Regions from separate parts of the Testudinibacter sp. P27/CKL/0425 genome, predicted to be linked through region 3. Evidence: riboswitches for the same ligand, from Rfam matches in the RefSeq annotation. Region 3 holds a riboswitch; each other region holds the start of a gene.
The links. A riboswitch is a leader RNA that binds a small molecule or an ion and turns the genes downstream of it on or off. The one in region 3 is predicted to bind thiamine pyrophosphate.
Positions count from the first base shown of each region.

Region 1: it holds a riboswitch for thiamine pyrophosphate, as region 3 does, so the genes downstream of both, thiC (phosphomethylpyrimidine synthase ThiC) here and ACUHGC_RS00110 (ABC transporter ATP-binding protein) in region 3, are expected to answer to the same signal.
Region 2: it holds a riboswitch for thiamine pyrophosphate, as region 3 does, so the genes downstream of both, thiB (thiamine ABC transporter substrate binding subunit) here and ACUHGC_RS00110 (ABC transporter ATP-binding protein) in region 3, are expected to answer to the same signal.

Region 1 is NZ_CM128801.1:2,539,585-2,542,860, forward strand. It holds gene hda (DnaA inactivator Hda) at 1-183, shown strand, start outside; gene arsC (arsenate reductase (glutaredoxin)) at 178-528, opposite strand; gene ACUHGC_RS12470 (AI-2E family transporter) at 653-1,723, shown strand; TPP riboswitch at 1,862-1,965, shown strand; gene thiC (phosphomethylpyrimidine synthase ThiC) at 2,094-3,276, shown strand, end outside.
Region 2 is NZ_CM128801.1:1,202,591-1,205,866, reverse strand. It holds gene ACUHGC_RS06015 (RrF2 family transcriptional regulator) at 134-589, shown strand; gene ACUHGC_RS06010 (polyphosphate kinase 2 family protein) at 600-1,415, shown strand; TPP riboswitch at 1,461-1,578, shown strand; gene thiB (thiamine ABC transporter substrate binding subunit) at 1,626-2,633, shown strand; gene thiP (thiamine/thiamine pyrophosphate ABC transporter permease ThiP) at 2,641-3,276, shown strand, end outside.
Region 3 is NZ_CM128801.1:23,544-26,819, forward strand. It holds gene ACUHGC_RS00095 (hypothetical protein) at 1-100, opposite strand, end outside; gene glyQ (glycine--tRNA ligase subunit alpha) at 100-1,008, opposite strand; gene ACUHGC_RS00105 (YbhB/YbcL family Raf kinase inhibitor-like protein) at 1,144-1,641, opposite strand; TPP riboswitch at 1,786-1,890, shown strand; gene ACUHGC_RS00110 (ABC transporter ATP-binding protein) at 1,971-2,708, shown strand; gene ACUHGC_RS00115 (ABC transporter permease) at 2,705-3,276, shown strand, end outside.

The sequences.
Region 1 (3,276 bases), 100 kb from region 3:
CTGCAACAACGCGCTTACCTGCGCGGGCTGGAGCTGCCGGACGAAGTCGGGCTGTTTTTACTCAAACGGCTAGAGCGCGACACCCGCAGCCTGTTCAACACCCTGCAACAGCTGGATGAAGCCTCACTGCAGGCGAAACGCAAATTGACCATCCCGTTTGTCAAACACTGCCTGAATTTATAAAATTTCCAACACGGCTTCCGGCGGACGCCCAAACCGCGCCTGATCGCCGTTGATCACAATCGGGCGTTCCAACAGCGCCGGATTTTGTGCGATCGCTGCTAATCGCTGCTCCTGAGTAAATTCCGGATCATCCAGACCCAAAGTGCGGTATAACTCGTCATTCACCCGCATCATTTTCCGAACGTCATCGATCCCCAGTTGGCGGCGAATCTGTTGCAATTCGCTCACCGAATACTGTTTTTGCGAATAAAGTTCGATTTCAGGCTGAATTCCGCGCTCTTGCAACAATTTTAGGGTTTCACGGCTCTTGGAACATTTTGGATTATGTAAAATTTTTACGCTCATGCTGCTCTCCTTAATTAATTTTTGTCGGTGTGAAAATAGTTTTAATCTTCCTTTGAGTCAATAACTTGTTATAATCAAAAAGTCTGATTTACTTGACTCTACACTTAACAACAGGAAAACGCCTATGTGGGAAATGTTTCAAAAATGGTATAAACGCCGCTTTACTGATCCACAAGCCTTGGGGCTGTTTGCCATCTTATTTTTCCTTTTCGTTGCCATCTATTTTTTTAGCGATATTATCGCACCATTGCTGATCGCGCTAGTGTTGGCGTATTTATTGGAAACGCCGATCACATTTCTGTCGCAGAAACTTAAACTACCACGAATCGCCTCGGTTAGCATCACGCTGTTGCTGTTCGTCACGCTGATTGTGTTTATTATGATTGTTGTCGTACCGCGGCTGTGGACGCAAACTATCTCGCTGGTGCAAGATTTGCCGAACATGATCAACCAGCTGCACGAATGGCTGTTGACCCTGCCGGAACACTACCCTGACCTGATCGACTATCCGATGTTAGACGCACTGTTTAGCAATGCACGCGTTAAACTGTTGGCATTCGGCGAATCCGCGCTGCGTTATTCGCTTTCCTCACTGCTCAGTCTGGTAACTATCGGGATTTATGCGTTCTTAGTGCCGCTAATGGTGTTTTTCTTGGTTAAAGATAAAAATGAATTAATTCTAGGCGTGATGCGCTTTCTGCCGCGCAACCGCACTTTAGCCTCGCAAGTTTGGCTGGAAATGAAAACCCAGATTTCCAATTATATTCGCGGAAAATTTATGGAAATTGTGATTGTCGGCGCCGTCACTTATATTCTGTTCCTCTTTTTCGGGCTTCGCTACCCATTGCTGTTGGCGCTTGGCGTCGGTTTATCGGTGTTAGTGCCTTACGTTGGCGCGGTGTTGATCACAATTCCGATTGCCTTAGTGGCGCTGGTACAATTCGGCGTAACCCCGGCTTTCTGGTATTTAATGCTAGGCTATTTAATTATTCAAATTCTGGACGGCAATTTATTAGTGCCGGTATTGTTCTCGGAAGCCGTGAATCTGCATCCGTTAATTATTATTTTAGCAGTACTGATTTTCGGCGGCTTATGGGGGTTTTGGGGCGTATTTTTCGCCATTCCGCTGGCAACCTTGGTCAAAGCGGTGGTCGGTGCCGCCTGGCCGTCAGATGAAGAATTGGAACAGCACTAATAATATTTTTTAGCCTTTCAAGTGCGGTTTCAAACCGCACTTTGCCCTGGTTCAAGTGCTGATTTCTGTGAAAACCCTACCGAAATCACACTTTTCAATCTTAGCCATTGCCTGCGTTCCGCCAGTTGCCTATACTGCCGGTTCTTGTCGGAGTGCCAATTGCGATTGGCTGAGACCGTAAATCGGGATCCGTAGAACCTGCTCGGGTTAAGACCTGCGAAGGGAACAAGTCAATCATCCATTTTGCCTCATGATGATTTTCTAACCTCAATAAACCGCACTTGAGTTGTCATCAACAGCACTATTGCTGTTTGTGTTCTTCCGCTCCAGACAAGCTTGTTATCGCTTATTTTGCATAAAGGAACTTGCCATGTCTGACACCATTATTTATGTCGAAAAAAATAGCCGTCGCCAAAAACGCGAAGCGGCGCAACAATTTATCCGCAGTTTGAAAGGGACGCCTTATCCCAATTCCAAACGAATTTATCTGCAAGGTTCACGCCCTGATCTGCGCGTGCCGATGCGCGAAATTCAACTAAACCCAACACTCGTCGGCGGCGATAAGCTCAATCCACAATTCGAGCCGAACGAAGCGATTCCAGTGTATGATACCTCCGGTGTATACGGCGACGAATCACAAACCATTAATGTCAATCGAAGCATTACCGCACTTCGGCAGGCGTGGATCGCCGAACGACAAGACACCGAAACCCTAAGTACGGTCAGCTCAAGTTACACCCGATCACGACAGCAAGACAACACACTTGATGAGCTTCGCTTTCGGCTACAGCGCCCGGCACGACGCGCACAAGCCGGCAAAATCGTGACCCAACTGCATTACGCCCGCCAAGGTATCATCACGCCTGAAATGGAATTTATCGCGATTCGTGAAAATATGGGCAGATCGCGGATGGAAAGTGCGGTATTGCTTCAACAACACCCCGGACAAGCCTTCGGCGCTAAGTTACCCGCTGAAATCACCCCTGAATTTGTGCGTCAAGAAGTCGCCGCCGGACGCGCGATTATTCCTTGTAACATCAATCATCCCGAATCCGAACCGATGATTATCGGGCGTAATTTTTTAGTGAAAGTGAACGCCAACATCGGAAATTCGGCGGTCACTTCATCAATTGAGGAGGAAGTGGAAAAATTGGTGTGGGCAACCCGCTGGGGCGCGGATACGGTGATGGATCTCTCCACTGGGCGCAACATTCACGAAACCCGTGAATGGATTCTACGCAACAGCCCGGTGCCGATTGGCACAGTGCCACTGTATCAAGCGCTCGAAAAAGTCAAAGGCATTGCCGAAAATCTCACTTGGGAAGTATTTAAAGACACCTTAATCGAACAAGCGGAACAGGGCGTGGACTACTTCACCATTCACGCCGGCACACTGCTGCGCTATGTGCCGATGACCGCCAAACGCCTCACCGGAATTGTTTCTCGTGGCGGTTCGATTATGGCGAAATGGTGTCTTTCCCACCATCAAGAAAATTTTTTATATACCCATTTTCGTGAAATCTGTGAAATTTGCGCTGCCTACGATGTGGCGC
Region 2 (3,276 bases), 1.2 Mb from region 3:
TTTGGAATTTAGTTCACAAATTCGAGTTTTAAACTGCAATTTTATCCGGCTCCGATTGACAATAATCAACTTACCGCAGGTGAGTTATGCTAAAATTTCATCGAGATTAAAATTAAAATAGTGAAAGAGTGACATGAAACTAAGCAAATTTACCGATTACAACCTGCGGGTTTTGATTTATCTGGCATTAAATAACGATCGCCTGTGTACGATTCAGGAAATTGCAACCGCCTATCAAATTTCCGAAAATCATTTAATGAAAGTGATCCACCATTTAGCCAAACAGCAAACGATTTTATCGCGCCGCGGCAAAGGCGGCGGGATTCAACTCGCCCATCCACCGCACGAAATCAACTTGGCAAAAGTCATCCGTCTGGCGGAAGGTGACGATTCACTGGTTCGCTGCCGCGATCATGGCGTGGTCTGTTGTATTGCGCCGGTTTGCCAGTTGCCGTCCATTTTTGAATTGGCGTTGGACGCATTCTATAAATACCTTTCCCAATACTCTTTACAAGATGTATTAAAGCAACCGGAGCTGTTTGCACGCCATTTCGCCGTGCCTGAAATTCAATATCAAGCGGTTAATTAAGGATAAAATTATGGCATTCGACCTGAAAAATTACCGCTTTGACGGTAAAAATAAATTCAATATCAAAAATTTCTCGACCAACGGCAAAAAAGATGTTGCCGAAACCAAAGAGGAACGCAATGCAATTCTGAGCAGCTTGTCGCCGGAGTTGGATCATCTGCAAGATTTGCTGTATGCCGAACATCAGCGCAAAGTGTTGATCGTGCTGCAAGGCATGGACACCTCCGGAAAAGACGGTACTATCCGCGCGGTATTTCAAAGTGTCGATCCGCTGGCGGTGCGCACCGCCTATTTTGAAGCACCGACCACTAACGAATTGGATCGCGATTATCTGTGGCGGGTGCACAATGTGGTGCCGCGCCGCGGCGAAATCGTTATTTTCAACCGTAGCCATTATGAAGATGTATTGGTGACTAAAGTCAAAGGCTGGATCAGCGATGATGAGGAAAAACGCCGCCTGCGCCATATTAACGATTTTGAACGGCTGTTAAGCGAAACCGGCACGGTGATCCTCAAATTCTTTTTGCATATCTCTAAAGACGAACAACAAGAGCGGTTGCAAGAGCGGTTGGATAATCCGGAGAAAAATTGGAAATTCAATCTCGGTGATCTGGACGACCGTAAATTGTGGGACGATTTCCAACAACAATACCAACGCGTGATCAACGAAACCTCGACCGAATATGCGCCGTGGTATGTAATCCCTGCCGATTCCAAATCCGGACGCAATGTCATTATCACGAAAATTCTGCTCGACACCTTGCGCAAGCTGAATATGCAATATCCACAAGTCGACACCAGCGGCTGGCCGGATAAGATCGAATAGCACGATTAGGGCTTTTCTTTCGTTTTTCTTTTGGATAAGATAGCCGCACTCTCATTGGGGTGCATTATCTTGTCCATTTTTTTATGGCGATGATAACGCTGAGAAATACCCATTGAACCTGATCTGATTAGTAGCAGCGAAGGGATTTGAGATCGTGTTTCTTGCCAAATACCGCACTTGAATTCTTTCTTATCGTTTTATGATAAAAGGATGTTCAATATGTCTTCTTTACTGACCAAACTAACCGCTTCCGCCCTATTTCTGGCATTCAGCCACACCGCATTAAGCCAAGACAGACCGCACTTGACGGTTTACAGCTACGACTCTTTCACTTCCGAATGGGGACCGGGTCCGAAGCTGGAACAGGCGTTTGAACAGCAGTGCCAGTGCGATCTGAAATTCGTACCGTTTGAAGACGGCGTAACCCTGTTTAACCGCCTGCGTTTGGAGGCGAAAAACAGCAAAGCCGATGTGGTGATCGGTTTAGACAATAATTTACTGCCTGAAGCGCACGAATCAAAACTATTTGCCGAAAACAGCGTGGATTTAAGCCCGCTTGCGCTGCCGATCGAATGGACTGACCGCACTTTCCTGCCATATGACTACGGGCAATATGCGTTTATTTATAACCAACACACCCTCACCAATCCGCCCAAAAGTTTAACCGAATTGGTGGAGCGCCAAGATCTGCGGGTGATTTATCAAGATCCGCGCACCAGCACCGTCGGGCGCGGCTTATTGGCGTGGGTGAATGCGGTCTATCCGCAAGATCAAGTGGCAACCGCTTGGCAAACACTGGCAAAACACACGGTGACTGTTGGCAAGGGCTGGTCGGAAACTTACGGTGCTTTTTTGAAAGGCGAATCGGATTTAGTGCTGAGTTACAACACTTCACCGCTGTATCATCAAATCGATGAGCAAGACGATCGCTATCGAGCGGCTGAATTTGCCGAAGGGCATATCGTACAAATCGAGCTGGCGGCGAAACTGGCGAGTAGCCAACAGCCTGCGCTGGCAGATCAATTTTTAGCTTTTTTGGTAAACCCCGAAGCGCAAAAAATTATCGCATTACACAATATCATGTTGCCTGTGATCAAAACCGAGATCGAACCGCACTTTGATCAATTCACACCCGTTAAAACCTTAGCGGTGCCATTCCCTGAAAAAGCGGTTGGCAAAGCGCAAATTCAGGTTTGGCAGCAAGCGTTAAGCCAATAATCTGACAATGCGAAAATTGCGTCTGCCCCTCTCCCACTGCCTGCCCGGCTTGGCAGTGGTGAGTTTTTTATTGCTGTTTTATGCCAACAGCCTGTGGCAATTGTTGCAACACAGCCAGTCCGACAGTTGGACGCTGCTGTTTGACGATCCCTATTTTTGGCATATCCTGAAATTCAGCTTCCGGCAGGCGCTGCTCTCGGCGCTGTTGTCGGTGACGGCGGGGCTGCTGACCGCGCACGCCCTGTATTACCGCACGTTTATCGGCAAAGCGATTTTATTGAAAGTGTTTTCACTTACTTTCGTGCTGCCAGTGCTGGTGGCGGTGTTCGGCTTAATCGGGGTTTACGGGCTGTCCGGCTGGCTGCTGCAAGGTTTGCAGTGGCTGGGAATCAACTGGCAACCGTCGTTTTACGGCTTAAGCGGCATTCTGATTGCGCACCTGTTTTTCAACCTGCCGCTTGCCAGCAAAATTTTTCTGCAAACGCTGCACAGCATTCCGGTACAACAACGGCAACTGGCGGCGCAACTGAATATCCGCAACGCTGATTTCTTGCGCTTAATTGAATTGCCATACCTGCGCCCGCAATTGTTGCCGGTATTTGCGCTGATTTTTATGCTGTGTTTCACCAGTTTTGCGATTGTT
Region 3 (3,276 bases):
CCTCAACCGCTTCATACTCCACATTCAATTGCTGCAACGCCGCCACAAACGGGGCGGTGTCGGGGCAGGTTTCGGCAAAAAACAGAATAGGCTTCGTCATCATTTTTTACACCCTGGAAAGCCCAGCGCTTCACGGCTGGCATAATAGGCTTCGGCAACGCCTTTGGTTAGCGCACGAATGCGCAAAATATAGCGTTGGCGTTCGGTAACGGAAATCGCTTTGCGAGCATCAAGCATGTTGAAGCTGTGCGCCGCTTTTAAAATACGTTCATATGCGGGCAATGGCAGTGGTTTTTCTAGCGCCAGCAGTTCTTGCGCTTCTTTTTCGTATTGCTCAAAGCAGTAGAATAAAAAGTCGGTGTTGGCGTATTCAAAGTTGTAGGTTGATTGCTCCACTTCGTTTTGGTGGAACACATCGCCGTAGGTGGTTTTGCCTAACGGACCGTCGGAGTAAACCAGATCATACACGCTGTCCACGCCTTGAATATACATTGCCAAACGCTCTAGCCCGTAGGTGATTTCACCTGTCACGGGTTTGCACTCTAAGCCGCCCACTTGTTGGAAATAGGTGAATTGAGTCACTTCCATGCCGTTCAGCCACACTTCCCAGCCTAAGCCCCATGCGCCTAGGGTTGGGTTTTCCCAGTTATCTTCCACAAAGCGAATATCGTTTTGGGTCGGGTCAAAGCCGAGCATTTTCAGGCTGTCTAAATACAGTTCTTGAATGTTGTCAGGGGAGGGTTTAATCACCACTTGGAATTGATAATAGTGCTGCAAGCGGTTCGGGTTTTCACCGTAGCGCCCGTCAGTTGGGCGGCGTGAAGGCTGCACATAGGCAAACGCCATTGGCTCTGGCCCTAATGCGCGCAAACAGGTCATCGGGTGTGATGTGCCTGCGCCCACTTCCATATCAAACGGTTGAACCACGGTGCAACCTTGTTTTGCCCAGTAATCTTGTAAGGCAAGAATCATGCCCTGAAAAGTTTTAACGTTAAATGTTGAACTCATATCTGCTTCTTTTTAGTGAATAGAAAATGGCGGCTATTATACTTGAATTTAGGCGAAAGGTCATGAATTTGCGCACGGAAAATGCGGAAATGTCAACGTACGGCTGCCGCCAAACCGCACTTTAATCCATTGCGATTATAGCCGATAGATCCCAACCAAATAGGCTTGATCGAGAATATGCCCCTGCATCGCAAAATGCAGATCGTTAAAGCCGAAGCCTTGCGGCAGATCCAGCTCGCAATCAAGGGCATACACATACAATTCATAGCGATGATCAGCATTCGGCGGTGCCATGCCGCCATAACATGAGGCTTCTTCCACCGACAACCCACCGAGTTTGCCCGACCAGCTGTTGCGCCCTTGTACATAATCGTTAGCGGAAAGGCTGTCATTTTCCGCCAGCGATGTGCGTGTTAAATTCGCCACCAACCAGTGAATCCACACATAGCCTGCTGCGCCCACCGCGTCTTTATCTTCTAACACCAACGCGAACGATTTTGTGCCTGCCGGCGCATCGCTGATTTCCAGTGGAATGGAATAATTCGGCATGCCGTTTGGGCTGAATTGGCTGCCACGCTTGCCATATTGATCGGCAAAATAGCCGTTTTCGATTGCTGCACTACTGACTTTCATTCTTACCTCCTTTTCGGATTAACACTTTCAATCATCTTAGCATTCCTTGGCGTTTTACCGAACAGATTATGCGCAAGATATGATCGACTTCAAATTTATGCGCGAAAATCATTGCCTTGTACGGATAATTTTTATAGATTAAGCGTTCATTAGTCGGGGTGCTACATTATTGATATTCAAGGTGGCTGAGATGATACCCGTGAACCTGAACCAGATAATGCTGACGTAGGAAACTATCAATATGATGCCAATCTTAACCGCACTTCGCCTGTTTTCCGCCCGATACACCGTTATTCGCATTCTGTCCGCTAGTTTTCGGAACTTGCCAGATGGTTGCGGTCGATATTCGTAGTTTGACCCTGTGCTTCAACGGGCAGCCGCTGTTCGCTGATTTTCACTTTTCGCTGTTGCAACACCAGTGGACGGTGTTGCTTGGGCGTTCGGGCGTAGGCAAATCGACATTACTACGAGCGATTGCCGGTTTGGAAAACGATGCGATTCAACAAGGCGAGGTGGTGTTTCCGCGCCCGCTGAAACTGGCGTGGCTCGCACAGCAAGATTCGCTCTATCCGTGGCTGTCGGTTGTGGACAATGTGCAACTGCAACACCACCTCACGAGCACCAAAACCGCTGAAACCACTGCGCAAGCGGAACAACTGCTCGCGGCAGTGCAAATGGGCGCACACCGCCACAAGCCCTGTTATCAGCTGTCTGGAGGGCAGCGGCAACGGGTGGCGCTGGCGCGCACTTTAATGCAAAACGCTGATTTAATTTTAATGGACGAACCGTTTTCGGCGCTCGATGCGGTTACCCGTTTGCAATTACAAGATTTAGCCTGCGAATTACTGCACGACAAAACCGTGCTGTTGATCACCCACGATCCGCAAGAAGCCATTCGGCTGGCGGATCGGATTGCGATTTTGCACGATCCGACTCAACCGATTGAAGATCTGATCGAAGCCAAAGCCCAGCTTGCGAATAACCCGAAACCACGTCAAGCCAATGCTCAAACGCTTGCGTTGCAGCAAGATTTATTCGCCCGATTAATGCAAGGCGGCACACCATGAAACGCCTCAACGCGTTCAGAAAACTGCTGTTGTTGACCGCACTTTTATTGTTGCTGTGGCAAAGTGCGGTCAGCTTGTTTGAATTGCCGCACTATTTACTGCCCTCGCCTGTTGCGGTGTTGCAGCAACTGCTACAACACCCTGCAATGCTGTTGCAACACGCACAGATTACCGCACTTGAGATCCTTATCGGCTTGCTGCTCGGCTTTTTGCTCGGGCTAGGCTCGGCATTGTTGCTGTCGCTGTCTGCGCCCGTCTCTGCCCTGTTAATGCCGTTATTGGTGATCTCACAAGCGATCCCCGTGTTTGCGATTGCGCCGCTGTTGGTGCTGTGGTTTGGTTACGGCATGGCATCAAAAATTGTGATGACGGTGCTGATTATCTACTTCCCTGTGACTGCCGCCTGCTATGACGGGCTGCGCAACACGCCGCAAGCGTGGCTCGATCTCGCCCGCACAATGCAAGTCAGCCGCCTGCAATTGTTGTTCAAGGTGCGGTTGCCCGCTGCGCTGCCTGCGTTGGCATCAGGCTTGCGGATTGCGGTGTCGGTTGCGCCAATTGGGGCGAT